3 regions of the Lentzea chajnantorensis genome follow, and region 1 is predicted to be linked to each of the others. Evidence: riboswitches for the same ligand, from Rfam matches in the RefSeq annotation. Region 1 holds a riboswitch; each other region holds the start of a gene.
The links. A riboswitch is a leader RNA that binds a small molecule or an ion and turns the genes downstream of it on or off. The one in region 1 is predicted to bind glycine.
Positions count from the first base shown of each region.

Region 2: it holds a riboswitch for glycine, as region 1 does, so the genes downstream of both, gcvP (aminomethyl-transferring glycine dehydrogenase) here and gcvH (glycine cleavage system protein GcvH) in region 1, are expected to answer to the same signal.
Region 3: it holds a riboswitch for glycine, as region 1 does, so the genes downstream of both, gcvT (glycine cleavage system aminomethyltransferase GcvT) here and gcvH (glycine cleavage system protein GcvH) in region 1, are expected to answer to the same signal.

Region 1 covers NZ_JBSDZT010000002.1:2,115,450-2,120,748, reverse strand. The annotation lists gene ACVDFE_RS11320 (hypothetical protein) at 13-495, shown strand; gene ACVDFE_RS11315 (winged helix-turn-helix transcriptional regulator) at 585-941, shown strand; gene ACVDFE_RS11310 (L-serine ammonia-lyase) at 948-2,312, opposite strand; gene gcvH (glycine cleavage system protein GcvH) at 2,344-2,724, opposite strand; glycine riboswitch at 2,785-2,877, opposite strand; gene ald (alanine dehydrogenase) at 3,099-4,211, shown strand; gene ACVDFE_RS11295 (TetR/AcrR family transcriptional regulator C-terminal domain-containing protein) at 4,291-4,971, opposite strand; gene ACVDFE_RS11290 (MFS transporter) at 4,981-5,299, opposite strand, start outside.
Region 2 covers NZ_JBSDZT010000002.1:3,213,762-3,219,060, reverse strand. The annotation lists gene gcvP (aminomethyl-transferring glycine dehydrogenase) at 1-2,120, opposite strand, end outside; glycine riboswitch at 2,271-2,366, opposite strand; gene ACVDFE_RS16565 (MerR family transcriptional regulator) at 2,465-3,031, opposite strand; gene ACVDFE_RS16560 (bifunctional nuclease family protein) at 3,338-3,811, opposite strand; gene garA (glycogen accumulation regulator GarA) at 4,236-4,694, opposite strand; gene gcvH (glycine cleavage system protein GcvH) at 4,808-5,191, opposite strand; gene ACVDFE_RS16545 (CDP-alcohol phosphatidyltransferase family protein) at 5,234-5,299, opposite strand, start outside.
Region 3 covers NZ_JBSDZT010000002.1:2,890,982-2,896,280, forward strand. The annotation lists gene ACVDFE_RS14960 (hypothetical protein) at 255-434, shown strand; gene ACVDFE_RS14965 (helix-turn-helix transcriptional regulator) at 599-1,090, shown strand; gene ACVDFE_RS14970 (hypothetical protein) at 1,220-1,603, shown strand; gene ACVDFE_RS14975 (DUF3817 domain-containing protein) at 1,618-1,920, shown strand; glycine riboswitch at 1,966-2,057, shown strand; glycine riboswitch at 2,059-2,146, shown strand; gene gcvT (glycine cleavage system aminomethyltransferase GcvT) at 2,246-3,340, shown strand; gene glyA (serine hydroxymethyltransferase) at 3,354-4,619, shown strand; gene ACVDFE_RS14990 (COG4315 family predicted lipoprotein) at 4,869-5,299, opposite strand, start outside.

The DNA of each region.
Region 1 (5,299 bases):
ACCTCGGGGTCGATGACCTGCACGGGCTACTCGGCGCGTTCGAAGGTCACGCCGGCCAAGGCCGCGGCCGTGTTCGGCGTGGCGCTCGGGGCCAAGGGCGAGCAGGTCGACGTCCACGGGTTCGCGACCGGCGTGTTCCGCCACGAGCTGCGGCGAGGGGCGTCGGTCATCAGCGAGGTCGACCGGTTCCTGGGCAGGGTCGGTGAGGTGGGGCACGGCACCGACGTCATCGGTGCGCTGAAGAGCTCGTACCGAGGGCACGACCGGGTGTTCATCATCTCGGACATGCAGACGGTCGCCGGGCCGGGCGGTGCCGGGGTCGACGACGTCGTGCCGCGGCACGTGCCGGTCTACGGGTTCAACCTGGGCGGGTACCGGCAGGGGGCGTTCGCGTCGGGCACGGGGAACCGGCACGAGTTCGGTGGCCTGACGGACGCGACGTTCCGCGCGGTTCCGCTGATCGAGGCGGGGCGCGACGCCGACTGGCCGTTCTGAGCCGGCAGGCCCGCACACGCGCTGTGTGCGGGCCTGCCGTCCGAGCGAGCACTAACTTTTCGTAAGTGCAATGGGGTACCCTCGCGGACATGGAGTTCACCGTGTTCGCGAAGGCGTGCCCGTCACGTCCCACGCTGGAGCACGTCACCGGCCGGTGGGGCAGCCTGACGCTGAGCGCGCTGGTCGACGGGTCGCTGCGGTTCAACGAGCTGCGCCGCCGGGTCGACGGCGTCAGCGAGAAGATGCTGTCCCAGACGTTGCACGCGCTGGAGCGCGACGGGCTCGTGCACCGCGACGCGCAGCCGACGAACCCGCCGCGGGTCGACTACAGCCTCACGCCGCTCGGGCGCGAGACGGCGGAGAAGCTGATGGCGTTGATCGTGCTGCTGGAGTCGCGGATGCCGGACGTGATCGAGGCCCAGCGCCGGTACGACGCCAGGCCCTGACCGGCCTCAGCACTCGATGACGTTGACGGCGAGACCGCCGCGCGCCGTCTCCTTGTACTTCACCGACATGTCCTTGCCGGTGTCCCGCATGGTCTTGATGACCTTGTCCAGCGACACGAAGTGCGAGCCGTCGCCGCGCAACGCCATGCGCACCGCGGTGATCGCCTTGACGGACGCGACGGCGTTGCGTTCGATGCACGGGATCTGCACCAGGCCGCCGATCGGGTCGCACGTGAGGCCGAGGTTGTGCTCCATGGCGATCTCGGCGGCGTTCTCGACCTGCTCCGGGGTGCCGCCGAGGACCTCGGCGAGACCACCGGCGGCCATCGAGCACGCGGAGCCGACCTCGCCCTGGCAGCCGACCTCGGCGCCGGAGATCGAGGCGTTCTCCTTGAACAGCACGCCGATGGCGCCTGCGGTGAGCAGGAACCTCACCACGCCGTCGTCGTTCGCACCGGGCACGAACCTGGTGTAGTAGTGCAGGACCGCGGGCACGATGCCGGCCGCGCCGTTCGTCGGTGCGGTGACGACCCGGCCGCCGGCCGCGTTCTCCTCGTTGACGGCCAGCGCGAAGAGCGTGACCCAGTCCATGACGCGCAGCGGGTCGGTGACGAAGTGCTCGCCCTCCAGCCGTTTGCGCATCTCGGCGGCGCGGCGGCGGACCTTGAGACCGCCGGGCAGGATGCCCTGCTCGGTGCAGCCGCGTTCGACGCACTCCTGCATCACGTGCCAGATGTGCAGGAGCCCGGCCCGCACCTCCTCCTCCGAGCGCCACGACAGCTCGTTGGCCATCATGATCTCGCTGATCGACAGGCCGGTCTCTCGGCAGCGCGCGAGCAGCTCGTCGCCGGTCAGGAACGGGTGCGGCAGCGGGGTCGAGTCGGGTTTGATGCGGTCGCTGCCGGACGCGTTCTCGTCGACGACGAAGCCGCCGCCGATCGAGTAGTAGACGGCGTGCTCGACCGGCTCGTCACCGCGGAACGCCTCGAAGCTCATGCCGTTGGGGTGCAACGGGAGCGACTTGCGGCGGTGCATGACGAGGTCGCGGTCGTGCGCGAAGCCGATCTCGTGCGTGCCGCCGAGCCGCAGCCGTCCACTCGCGACGATCTTCTCGACGCGGTGGGCGGCGGCCGCGGGGTCCACCTCCTCCGGGAGGTTGCCCTCCAGGCCGAGGAACACGGCCTTGGGGCTGCCGTGGCCGTGCCCGGTGGCGCCGAGCGAGCCGAACAGCTCGACGTGCACGCGGTCCACTTCGGACGCGCGGGCGCCGAGCTTCTCGACGAACATGGCGGCGGCGCGCATCGGGCCGACGGTGTGCGAGCTGGACGGCCCGATGCCGACGGAGAACAGGTCGAAAACGCTGATCGCCACTGATCAGTCCTTCGTGGTGGGTGCGAGCGGGTCAGTCCGAGGTGAGCTCGGCGTACTTGGCCGCGGTGAGCAGGTCCTCCGCGGAGTCCACGCGCACCTTGAACAGCCAGCCGGCGCCGTACGGGTCGGTGTTGATGATCGCCGGGTCGTCGACGACGGCGGTGTTGACCTCGAGGACCTCGCCGGTGACCGGGGAGAACAGGTCGCTGACGGACTTGGTGGACTCCAGCTCACCGCAGACCTGGTTGGAGACGACCTCGGCCCCGACCTCGGGGAGCTGGACGAAGACGATGTCACCCAGCGCGTCCGCGGCGTACTCGGTGATCCCGCAGGTCAACGGGTCCTGGGTGCCCGGCGTCCAGTCGACCCACTCGTGTTCGGCGGTGTAGAGCAGGTTCTCGGGGAACTCCACGGCGACTCCTCTGGCAGATGACGGGCAGGAAACGTGCGCCCCTCCGCCGTGCAGAGTTGCCTACCCCGAGTGGTCTTGCTGCCTGAGAGTGTGCGGGAGCTTGCCCCTTCGGCGCCCCGACCAGCTCGTCGAGGTCTCTCCCACCCGGGTTCTGGTGCCCATCAGGGGCACCGCGGCCGTTATTCAGTTCCGGTGGGAACGCTATGTGGGCCCGCCACCGGGTGTCAACGCGGGACCGGTACAGGCGTGGCGCAGGTCGCTTTGTCCCAGCAGCACAACCGGCCTGGTCCCGAACAGTGCGACCCGCACAGTGACATGACCTCCCGGCTGCCCCACATTGTGAGATAGCAGCCAGCCGAAACGGAGGAGTCATCGTGCGGATCGCCGTTCCTCGCGAGATCAAGAACCACGAGTACCGCGTCGCCCTCACGCCGGCCGGGGCCCACGAGCTGACCAGCCGGGGCCACGACGTGTACGTCGAGCAGGGCGCCGGTCTGGGCTCCGCGATCACCGACGAGGAGTACCTCGCCGCGGGTGCGAAGGTCCTCCCGACCGCCGACGACGTCTGGGCCGAGGGCGACCTGGTCCTCAAGGTCAAGGAGCCGATCGCGGAGGAGTACCCCCGCCTGCGCTCCGGCCAGACCCTCTTCACCTACCTGCACCTCGCCGCCGACAAGCCGCTGACCGAGGCCCTGCTGGCCTCCGGCACCACGGCCATCGCCTACGAGACGGTGCAGCTGCCGAACCGCTCGCTGCCGCTGCTCGCCCCGATGTCCGAGGTCGCGGGCCGCCTCGCCCCGCAGGTGGGCGCGTTCAGCCTGATGAAGCCCTCCGGTGGCCGCGGCGTGCTGCCCGGCGGCGTCCCCGGTGTCGCCCCGGCCCGCGTTGTCGTGATCGGCGGCGGTGTGGCCGGTGTCAACGCCGCCACCATCGCCGTCGGCATGGGCGCCGACGTGCAGATCCTCGACACCAACGTCGACCGCCTGCGCCAGGTCGACGCCCAGTTCCAGGGCCGCCTGCGCACGCTCGCGTCCAACTCGTTCGCGATCGAGCAGGCCGTCCGCGAGGCCGACCTGGTCATCGGCGCCGTCCTGGTGCCGGGTGCCGCGGCCCCGAAGCTCGTCTCGAACGCGCTGGTCGCGGAGATGAAGCCGGGTTCGGTGCTCGTCGACATCGCCATCGACCAGGGCGGCTGCTTCGAGGACTCGCGCGCCACCACGCACGCCGAGCCGACCTACGAGGTCCACAACTCGGTGTTCTACTGCGTCGCCAACATGCCCGGCGCCGTCCCCCGCACCTCCACCTACGCGCTCACCAACGTGACGCTGCCCTACGCGGTCGCGCTGGCCGGCAAGGGCTGGGAGAAGGCGCTGAAGGACGACCGTTCGCTCGCCCTGGGCCTCAACGCGCACGCCGGTCAGCTGACCAACGGCCCGGTGGCCGAGGCGACCGGCCTGGTGCACACGCCGCTGGAGTCCGTGGTCTGAGAGCCAGTCGGATGGAGGAGCCCCCGCACGCGGAGCACGCTGCGGGGGTTTCGCCTTTCACGGGCGCGCCTCCTCGCGGTCACCGCAGCGCGGCCACCCGCGCCTTGACCCCGTCGATCACGCAGTCCAGCCCGAACTCGAACTGCCCCTCCAGCGACCACAGCTCCTGCTGGTCCAGCATCTCGACGTAGCGGGGGTGCTTCTCCCGGTACAGGTCCGCGATCCGGCCGAGGTCCGGTGGCGGTTCGTCGTGGCCGCCGCGGCTGCGGAAGTTCGCCTCCGCCGTCGTGTACCCGACGACGAAGCTCGACACCGCCGACATCGCCTGCGACGCCTGGACCATCGTCAGGCCGGCCGCCCGCATGGGTTCGAGCATCGCGTCGGCCATGGCGACGGCGTTGGGACCGATGGTGGTGAACTCGCCGATGCCGCGCACCCACCACGGGTGTGCGAGCGCAAGACGGCGGAACGCGTGCATCATCTCGCGCAGCGCGGGTTCCCACGCGGCGCCGGGAGCCGGGCGCGGGAACTCGCCGTAGATCTCGTCGAGGCACAGCTCGATGAGCGCGTCCTTGGTGGGCACGTGCCAGTACAGCGACATCGGGGCCGCGCCCAGCTCGGCGGCGAGCTTGCGCATGGACAGCTTCGCCAGGCCGTGCTCGTCCAGCACCTCCATCGCCTTGCGGACGATGGCCTCCCGGCTCAGGCCGAGGTGCTGGCCGCTCGCCGGCCTGGGTTTGCCGAACCACACGCTGTCCACGGCTCGATACTAGGCACGCCGCAGCAGCACGCTCGCCACAACACCTCCCAGGAACACGGACACGGCGCCGGCCACCAGGCTGACGCTCATGCCCGACGAGAACGCCTCGCGCACCACGGTCAGGTCCGCGCCGCTGTGCAGCGCCTCCGACAGCGACCGTCCCGGCACGCCGTCGGGCAGCGCGGCGACGAACCGCGCGGACAGCAGCGCGCCGAGGATCGCGATGCCGAACGACGAGCCCAGCTCGGTCAGCGTGGACGACAGGCCGGAGGCGATGCCGGCGCGTTCCGGCGGGATCGCGCCCATCAGCGCGTTGACGGCAACCGGT
Region 2 (5,299 bases), 1.1 Mb from region 1:
AGGTGCGAGACGTCCGAGCCGAACTTGCCGTAGCGGGCCAGGCCGATCAGCGCGTTGAGGTTCGCGCCGTCGACGTACACCTGGCCGCCCGCGTCGTGGACCAGGCCGCAGACCTCGCGGACGGTGTCCTCGTACACGCCGTGGGTCGACGGGTAGGTGATCATGATCGCGGCCAGGTCGTCGGCGTGCTCGGCGACCGTGGTGCGCAGGTGGCCCATGTCGATGTTGCCCTTGTCGTCGCACTTCACGACGACGACGCGCATGCCGGCCATGACGGCGGACGCGGCGTTCGTGCCGTGCGCGGACGACGGGATCAGGCAGACGTCACGGGCGGAGTTGCCGTTGGCGCGGTGGTAGGCGCGGATCGCCAGCAGGCCGGCGAACTCGCCCTGCGAGCCGGCGTTCGGCTGCAGCGACACGGCGTCGTAGCCGGTGACCTCGGCCAGCCACGCCTCCAGGTCCGACACGATCGTCAGCAGGCCCTTCGCGTCCTCGACCGGCGCGAACGGGTGCAGCGTCGAGAACTCGGGCCAGGTGATGGACTCCATCTCCGCGGTCGCGTTCAGCTTCATCGTGCAGGAGCCGAGCGGGATCATGCTGCGGTCCAGCGCGACGTCCTTGTCGGACAGTGCGCGCAGGTAGCGCAGCAGCGCGGTCTCGGAGCGGTGCGCGTGGAACACCGGGTGGGTCAGGTAGTCCGAGGTGCGGCGCAGGTCCGACGGGATGCCGTCGGCGGTGTCGGTGTCGATCGCGTCCACATCGGACCCGGTCACGCCGAACGCCTCCCACACGGCGACGACGTGCGCGCGCGTGGTCTTCTCGTCGCAAGCGATTGCCACGACGTCGGCGTCCACGAGGCGCAGGTTGATGCCGAGCTCGCGGGCCTTGGCGACTACCTCGGCGGCACGGCCCTCGACGCGCACCTGCACGGTGTCGAAGAACTCGCCGTGCACGACGTCGAGACCGGCCTCGCACAGGCCCGTCGCGAGGACGGTGGCCAGGCGGTGCACGCGGGTCGCGATGGCGCGCAGGCCCTCGGGGCCGTGGTAGACCGCGTACATCGACGCGATCACGGCGAGCAGCACCTGCGCGGTGCAGATGTTCGAGGTCGCCTTCTCACGGCGGATGTGCTGCTCGCGGGTCTGCAGCGCCAGGCGGTAGGCCAGCGAGCCGTCAGCGTCGACGGAGACGCCGACGAGGCGGCCGGGCAGCTGGCGCTCCAGGCCGGAGCGGACGGCCATGTAGCCGGCGTGCGGGCCGCCGAAGCCGATCGGCACGCCGAAGCGCTGGGTGGTGCCGACGACGACGTCCGCGCCGATCTCACCGGGCGGGCGCAGCAGCGTCAGCGCCAGCAGGTCGGCGACGACGACGGCCTGCGCGCCGGCGGCGTGGATCTCCTCCACCAGCGCGGCCTGGTCGCGGACCACACCGGACGCACCGGGGTAGGACAGCAGCACGCCGAAGAAGTCACCGCCCAGGCCCAGGCCCTCGATGCCCTGCGACAGGTCGGCGACGACGACCTCGATGCCCAGCGGCTCGGCGCGGGTCTCGATCACGGCCAGCGTCTGCGGCAGCGTGTCGGCGTCCACGACGAACTTGTTCGACTTCGCCCTGCCCGCGCGGCGCACCAGGGTCATGGCCTCGGCGGCGGCGGTCGACTCGTCCAGCATGGACGCGTTGGCCATCGGCAGGCCGGTCAGGTCGCCGACCATCGTCTGGAAGTTCAGCAGCGCCTCCAGGCGGCCCTGCGAGATCTCCGGCTGGTACGGCGTGTACGCGGTGTACCAGGCGGGCGACTCCAGGACGTTGCGCAGGATCACGCCCGGCGTCACGGTGTCGTAGTAGCCCAGGCCGATCATCTGGGTCATCGGCCGGTTCTGGGAGGCGAGCGCGCGCAGCTCGGCCAGCGCCTCGGTCTCCGTGGCGGGCGCCGGCAGGTCCAGCACCAGGTCGCGCTCGTGGATGGACGAGGGCACCGCGTGCTGCGCCAGCTCCTCCAGCGATCCGACACCGATCACGTCGAGGATGCGGGCGAGCTCGGCGGGGCGCGGGCCGACGTGCCGGTCCGCGAACGGGGTGCCGTGCTCGAGAGCGGCGAGCGGAATGCGGTCCTGCGTCATCTAACGCCTCCGGGGGGCTGCGGGCACACGTGTCCTGGTGCCCTCCCCGCTCTGTCCGTACCCGGCATCGGGCGCCTGAGAGGTTCACCCGCCACGAGAGCGGGCTTTCACCGTCGGCGGGATCTCGAGAGATCCGCTTTCCAGAGGCGTCTCGCTCACGCGGTCCTGGGTGCCTGAGAGGTTCCCGGGGAGGAACTTGCTCCTTCGGCGCCGGGTGCAGCACCCGGTCTCTCCCGCCTGAGTTCAGCGACTACCCGTGAAGAGTACCCGCAGGCAGGCCCGCCAGTCCCCACCGACGCGACCTACGTCTCAGCGACGGGACCGGCTGAGCCGGCGACAGCGGGTCAGCCGGTGGCGCGCTCCCGGCGGCGGCGGGTCAGCTCGTCCTCGGTCATCGGCGCGATCTCCACGCCGTCCGCACGTTCGGCCGGGAACTCGTGGATGGTCCCGCTGATCTCCCGCATCGCACCGCTCACCGCGATGCCGAACACGCCCTGCCCGCCCTGGAGCAGGTCGACGACCTCCTCGGGGGAGGTGCACTCGTAGACGGTCGTGCCGTCGGAGAAGAGCGTGATCCGCGCCAGGTCCTGCACGCCGCGGCGGCGCAGGTGGTCGACGGCGACCCTGATGTTCTGCAGCGAGACCCCGGTGTCCAGCAGCCGCTTCACGACCTTCAGGACGAGGATGTCCTTGAAGGAGTAGAGCCGCTGGCTGCCGGAGCCGTGCGCCATCCGCACCGTCGGCGCGACCAGGCCGGTCCTGGCCCAGTAGTCGAGCTGCCGGTAGGTGATCCCGGCGATCTGGCACGCCGCGGGTCCCCGGTAGCCGACGAGTTCGTCCGGCAGCGAGGAGTCCGGGAACAGCTCACCCTGCTGCCCGGATTCGGCCCGCAAGGGCGCTTCCTCGACCACGCCTGCCTCCCCTCGCCAACGGCCACGAAAGTCGGGGCCGTCAAGCCGCCTGGTCCACTCGCGCAGACCGGCGACGTCCACTCGAGTTCGACGGTAAGACCGCTCCGAGGGCAGGTCAACGCGACGCGCGGGGAGTGTTGGCCCCCAACCTGAGGCGGGGGTCCGCACCGTCACCCGAACTAGGACGTTCAGGTGACGTTTAGTGATTGTTTAGCGGCCATGATGTGCGGAAAGTAGTCCGATCGAGGGACACCCCACCGATCGGCGCCGGGTCCGAACAAGACGGTCAGCGACAGTCGGGGGAACTCAGGTGTCGGCGCCCCGGAAGTCCTCGGGAGACACGGAGTCGAGGAACTCGCGGAACTTCTCGACCTCGTCCTCCTGCTCGTCCGGGATGATCAGACCGGCCTCCGCCAGCACGGACTCCTCCGCGTGGATCGGCACGCCGACGCGCAGTGCGAGGGCCACCGAGTCGGACGGGCGGGCGGACACGCGCACGTCGCCGTCGAACACGAGCTCGGCGAAGAACGTGCCCTCCTGCAGGTCGGTGATCCGCACCTGTTCGAGGTTGCGGCCCAGCGCCCCGATGACGTCCTTGAGCAGGTCGTGGGTGAGCGGGCGGGCCGGTCGCACGCCCTGCTGCTCCAGCGCGATCGCGGTGGCCTCGACCGAGCCGATCCAGATCGGCAGGTACCGCTCACCCTCGGTTTCGCGCAGCAGGAGGATCGGCTGGTTCTGGGGCAGCTCCACCCGGACGCCCACGACACGCATCTCGCTCATCGGGTCTCGCCTCCCTCTGACTCGTTGGGGAGTACCCGGAACGTCTCCGAGCATCCCCCGGCACACGCGTTCGACGCTACCCGCCAAGCGGGCCGTGTGCTCAATCGTTGCGGGCAGAACGTGATCAAGACGATGGCCGCTCGAACCCGCTCTTCCCCGCACCGGGTACAACGAGCGGAAGAGGCCGGCCGATTCCCGGAAAGCACGGCGAACCGGCAGGAGTTCCGCGCAAAGGCGGTCAGCGCACGAGTGCGTTCGGGCTCGACGCAGGAAAACTCCCGCGGAGCGCGGCGAACTGCTCAATGACGCAAAACAGTGGAGAAGACGGCAACAGCACTGCACGGTGGAACTCGGGGCGGAGCTGCGTGAGCACCGCCCCGACGCTCGTCATCCCGCAGACCCGGGACCGGCCGGTCCCAGGCCGTCAGGCTCCCGCGGAGCCGGGACCGGTCAGGAAGACCAGGCGGAACTTGCCGATCTGGACCTCGTCGCCGTTCGCGAGGACGGCCTGGTCGACCGGCTCGCGGTTGACGTAGGTGCCGTTGAGGCTGCCCACGTCGATCACGACGAACTCGCCGCCCTCCCGGCGGAACTCGGCGTGGCGGCGCGAGACCGTCACGTCGTCGAGGAAGATGTCGCTGTCGGGGTGGCGCCCCGCGCTCGTCGTGTCGCGGTCCAGCAGGAACCGCGAACCGGCGTTCGGGCCGCGCTTCACCACGAGCAGCGCGGAACCGGCGGGAAGGGCGTCGACACCGGCAACGGCCGGCTCCTGTGCGGGCGCCTCGGCGCCGCCTTCCATCTCCTGGAGGAAGTCCGCCCGGAAGACGGAGGTCCGCTCCGGGGACTGCTCCGGCGGAACGCCTGGGCCGTCGTTCGTGCTCACCTCAGCTCTCCTCCTGCTGCTGGGTCCGTCGTTTCCGGTAAAACCTATCGCGTTCGAGTCGCCCCCCGAGGAGCGGCTCCCCTTCCGGCCGAAGATCCGGCGAAAGATCGACGTCACTCCTTCTCCACCAACGCCTTGTACCCGTCGGCGTCCAAGAGCCCCTCGACCGCCTCGGGGTCGTTCAGGCGGAGCTCGACCATCCAGCCCTCGCCGTACGGGTCGGAGTTGATGGACTCCGGCGACTGCACCAGGGCGTCGTTGATCGCGACGACCTCACCGTCGAGCGGCGAGTAGAGGTCCGACACGCTCTTGGTGGACTCGACCTCGCCGAACGTGTCGCCGGCCGAGACGGTGTGGCCGACCTCGGGCAGCTGGACGAAGACCACGTCACCGAGTTGTTCCTGGGCGTAGTCGGTGATGCCGACGCGCACGGTGTTCTCACCTGTTGTGGCGACCCACTCGTGTTCCTCGGTGTAACGAAGCTCCTCGGGAATCAACTGACTGCGCTCCTCGTGCTGAACCTGTATGGGGTGATCTTTTCACGCGGCCTTTCCGGGAGTGACCCGCAGGGCCGAGAAGAACTGGTAGACGTACAAAAGCGCCGA
Region 3 (5,299 bases), 780 kb from region 1:
ACCTGTGTCTTGTCCAAGCTGTGGGATTCGAGGGTCCTCGCGCTCACCTCGTGCCCAGGACATCGGCGCTGGAAACCGGCGGCTTTAGCCGCCATTCGGGTGACAACAGGCCCGGTGCAGACGTGCGGTGGCGGTGGATCCGCCGCCCTGCCTGGCGTGGTGGTTGTTCATCGCACGGGTGAATGAGGGAGCATGTCGGGTGACACGGGCGGTTCGCCGCCCCACCTGTGAGCGACATGGACGGAGAGGGACCTGTGAACCTCAAGAAGGTGCTGGTGCTGGCGGGCGTCGCGCTGGTGCTGTTCCTCCTGATCACCCAGCCGGAAGAGTCCGCGTCGGGGGTCCAGACGGCCCTCGGCTGGCTGCGCGAGGGTGCGGAGTCGATCATCACCTTCGTCAGGAGCCTCTTCGGGACGGCCACCCCCGTCGCCTAGTGACCCTCGGTGATCCTCGGCCCTCCGCGTTGAGCCGGACGGGTGGAATGAGGCCAATCACGCACTGGTAACGGGTGTTCTGGCGATTCAGGGTCTGGCGATTGTCAGACCTACCGAATACCTTCCGCTGCAATGGCCGATCCCCGACCGACGAGGAGGCATGGATGGTCGAGGACTCCGGGGTCCACGAGCTGTTGCAGCAGTGGGCGGCTGAACGGTCTGACGACGCAGAGATGCAGGAGGTGAACCGGATCAAGAACGCGTGGCTCGCGGAGGCTCCCCCCTCGGCGCCCGGCATCCCCGTGCAGCGGGGAGGCAGGAGTGGGCCGCGTGGCTTGGTCAAGGTCGACTCGGCGGATCCGGCCTACGTGGCCGCGATGCGCAAGCGGGCGCCGGAGGCACCCGAGGCACTGCTCGCCGCCGCGGCGAGCTACTGGCAGCTGGTGGGCGACGTCGCCGAGGCCGAGCAGTGGTGGGACGCGGGCATCAGCCCGCTGGACCAGCGCGCGCTCGACTACCGCGCCGCCGGCCTCACGCCTGCCGACCTCGGAAGGCGCCTGGGACCGATGACGGTTCTCCAGCACCTCCGCCGCGGTTCGGCCGCGGCCTGGTGCGTTGCTCGTCTGCAGAGGCAGCGCCGGGACGGCGTGGCGTAGGAGAAGCGGGCTGTCGAGGCATCGGCAGCCCCGAAGTTCACTCGCAAACGGGCACGCGCGCTCCCGTGGCGCGCTACCCCTCACGGGTGGCCTCCTGACAGGAGGCCTCACCCCAGTAGTGTGGAGGTCGTGCGCGGCCTCCTTACTCCCCAGCGTGTGCTGATCGCGCTCGCCTGTCTGGCGGCGCTGGTCCTCTGCTGCGGGCTCGCGTGGTGGCAGTGGCAGCGCTTCGAGTCCGCGAGCGGCACGTTCCAGAACCTCGGGTACGTGCTCCAGTGGCCGCTCTTCGGCCTCTTCCCCCTCTTCATGGTGTGGCGGTTCCGCCGTCTCGCGCGCCAGCGCCGTGACGAGGCTCTCTCCGCACCGGAGCCGGTTGCACCCCCCGTCGCACCGGTGACTACCGTTGACGCCGTCAAACCCGCGCCTGTCGAGCACTTCGACGACGAAGAAGACGCGGAGCTCGCGGCCTACAACCGCATGCTCGCGGACCTCAACGCGCGGGACGGTCGTTGAGCGAAGGCGGGCAGATGAAGGGTGCGTTGACCCGGTTCCGGGTCATGGCTTACGTGGTCGGTGTCTTCCTGCTGCTGCTGGTCGTGGCGATGGTGCTGAAGTACGCCGCCGGCATGGACCAGGCGATGAAGGTCGTCGGCCCGATCCACGGGTTCCTCTACGCCATCTACCTGGTGCTTTCGGTCGACCTGGCGCTGAAGCTGCGCTGGTCCATCAAGGGCACCGCGCTCGTGCTGGTCGCGGGGACGATCCCGTTCCTGTCGTTCTGGGCGGAGCGCAAGGTGGTGGAGAAGACTGCTCAGGGCGTGCCGCTGTGACGTTCGGCCTGCTAGCGTCTGGGGCAACCAACTGAACACGGCCGTCGATGTCGCGCGGGAGAAGCTCCCTTCAGCGGGAGCGCCGAAGGAGCAACTCCTCCCCGGAATCTCTCAGGCACAGATACCGCACGACGAAGGCAACTCTGGAAAGCAGGCTCATCAGGAGCCTCGCCCACGGTGCAAGTCGCTCCGGCGACGAAGCTCTCAGGCTCATGACAGAGGGGGAGGCTCGCTCTGGTGAGGAGTCTCCGGTGGACCGTGTCATTCTTCTGTTGCCTCAGCCGGCCTGGCCCGGCTCTTCGGCGCACCCTGGAGGAGCGTTCTGATGTCCCGCCTCACGCCACTGAACGCTGAGCACGAGTCGCTCGGCGCGATGTTCACCGACTTCGCGGGCTGGAAGATGCCGCTGCGCTACTCCAGCGAGCTGGCCGAGCACCACGCCGTGCGCACCACCGCCGGCCTGTTCGACCTCACGCACATGGGTGAGATCGTGCTGACCGGGCCGCAGGCCGGTGCCGCACTCGACTACGCGCTGGTCGGCCACATCTCCGCGCTCGCGGTCGGCAAGGCCCGCTACACGATGATCACCCAGGCCGACGGCGGCGTGGTCGACGACCTGATCGTCTACCGGCTGGGCGACGAGGAGTTCATGGTCGTCGCCAACGCCTCGAACGCCGCCGTGGTCGCCGAGGCGCTCGTCGAGCGGGCCGCCGGTTTCGACACCGCCGTCACGGACAGGTCCACGGACTACGCGTTGATCGCGATCCAGGGTCCGAAGTCGGTGGAGGTCCTCGCCGGACTGACCGACACCGACCTGTCGACGGTGAAGTACTACGCCTCCTACCCCTCGAAGGTGGCCGGAGTGGACGCGCTGCTCGCGCGCACCGGCTACACCGGCGAGGAGGGCTTCGAGCTGTTCGTCGCGCCCGACGACGCCGCCGCAGTGTGGACGGCGCTGCTGGAGGCCGGGCAGCCGCACGAGCTCAAGCCGTGCGGTCTCGGCTGCCGTGACACGTTGCGCCTGGAAGCCGGGATGCCGTTGTACGGCAACGAGCTGACCACCTCGCTCACCCCGTACCACGCGGGTCTCGGCCGGGTCGTGAAGCTCGACAAGCCGGGCGACTTCGTCGGCCGCGAGGCGCTGGCCGAGGTGTCCGAGTCCGATGTGGACTCCGTGCTGGTCGGCCTGAAGACCCCCGAGCGCCGCGCGCCCCGCCACGGTTACGCCGTGCTGAACGGCGACGAGGTCGTCGGCGAGGTGACCTCGGGCGCGCTGTCGCCGACCCTGGGCTACTCGGTGGCGATGGCCTACGTGAACCGGGCGAGCTCCGCGCCCGGCACCCCTCTGCTGGTGGACGTCCGCGGCAAGAAGCAGCCGGTCGAGGTCGTCGCACTTCCGTTCTACAAGCGCGCCAAGTAGGGAGATCCTCCAGATGTCCGACCAGTTCAACGCCTCCCTCGCGGAGTACGACCCCGAGGTCGCGCAGGCCGTTGCGGCCGAGCTGGCGCGCCAGCAGGGCACCCTCGAGATGATCGCCTCGGAGAACTTCACGCCGGTCTCGGTGCTGCAGGCCCAGGGTTCGGTGCTGACCAACAAGTACGCGGAGGGCTACCCCGGCCGCCGCTACTACGGTGGCTGCGAGCACGTCGACGTCGTCGAGCGCCTCGCCATCGAGCGCATCAAGTCGCTCTTCGGCGCCGGTTTCGCCAACGTCCAGCCGCACTCCGGCGCCCAGGCCAACGCCGCCGCGATGTTCGCGCTGCTGCAGCCCGGCGACACGATCCTCGGCCTGGACCTCGCGCACGGCGGTCACCTGACCCACGGCATGCGCATCAACTTCTCCGGCAAGCTCTACAACGTCGTGCCGTACCACGTCTCCGACGGTGACGGCCGCGTCGACATGGCCGAGGTCGAGCGCCTCGCCACCGAGCACCGCCCGAAGCTGATCGTCGCCGGCTGGTCCGCCTACCCGCGCCAGCTGGACTTCGCCGAGTTCCGCCGCATCGCGGACTCGGTCGAGGCCTACCTGATGGTCGACATGGCGCACTTCGCGGGCCTCGTGGCCGCGGGCCTGCACCCCTCGCCCGTCCCGCACGCCCACGTCACGACCACGACGACGCACAAGACCCTCGGCGGTCCGCGCGGCGGCGTGATCCTGTCGAACGACGCCGACATCGCCAAGAAGATCAACTCGGCGGTGTTCCCCGGCCAGCAGGGCGGTCCGCTGGAGCACGTGATCGCCGCCAAGGCCGTGGCGTTCAAGCACGCCGCGTCGGAGGAGTTCGCCGACCGCCAGCGCCGCACCCTCGACGGCGCCCGCATCCTCGCCGACCGCCTCTCGCAGCCCGACGTCGCGCAGGCCGGCGTGAAGGTGCTGACCGGCGGCACGGACGTGCACCTGGTCCTGGTCGACCTGGTCAACTCCGAGCTGGACGGCAAGCAGGCCGAGGACGTGCTGCACCGGATCGGCATCACGGTCAACCGCAACGCGGTCCCCAACGACCCGCGCCCGCCGATGGTCACCTCGGGTCTGCGCATCGGCACCCCGGCACTGGCCACCCGCGGCTTCGGCGAGGTGGACTTCACCGAGGTCGCCGACGTGATCGCCGAGGCCCTCAAGCCGGGCGCCGCGATCGACGAGCTGCGCGCCCGCGTCGAGGTGCTGGCCGCGAAGCACCCGCTGTACTCCACGCTCTAACCCTGTGGCAACGAAGGGGCGGCACCGGACCTCCGGCGCCACCCCTTCTCCGCCTGTTCGAACGTCACGCGGGGGCCCCGCGTTTCCCTGTGGGGAACGCGGGGCCCCCGCGTGACGTGAAAGAGCACTCGATCGGGTGAGAGCGGAACGACGGGAACCCCGGCCCCTTCCCCGGGGCCGGGGTTTCGCGTGTCAGGGTGTTGTGGGTGTCAGGTGGACAGTCCTAACGGGATGGTCGTTGCAAGGGGACTAGGCCGCGGGCACCGTCACGCCGGGGGGAAGGCATTCGACGTTGCGCTTGCCGTCGGGCTGGATCACGAACCAGGTGTTGCCGACGCCCTGGCCTTTCCAGGCACCCGGCTTCGGGTCCTGCGAGTAGGCGTAGAGCGCCCAGCCGTCGATCGCGACCTGCTTCTTGCCGTCAGCGCGGGTGATCAGCGAGACGAGCTTCGAGTCGATGCCCTCGACCTGCGGGATCGTGTCCGACAGCAGCGGCGGCCACGTGATGGCGCACTGGCCGTTGCAGTTCGACTTGCCTTCCGGCTTCGGGGTGTCCTTGTCGAAGCGGTACATCGTGCGGCCGTCGCCGTCCTGGACGACCAGGCCCATCTTGTCGACCGGCTTGCCGACCAGCTTCAGCGAGCTGACCGGTGCGGCTGCGGGGGGCTGCTGCGCGGCCG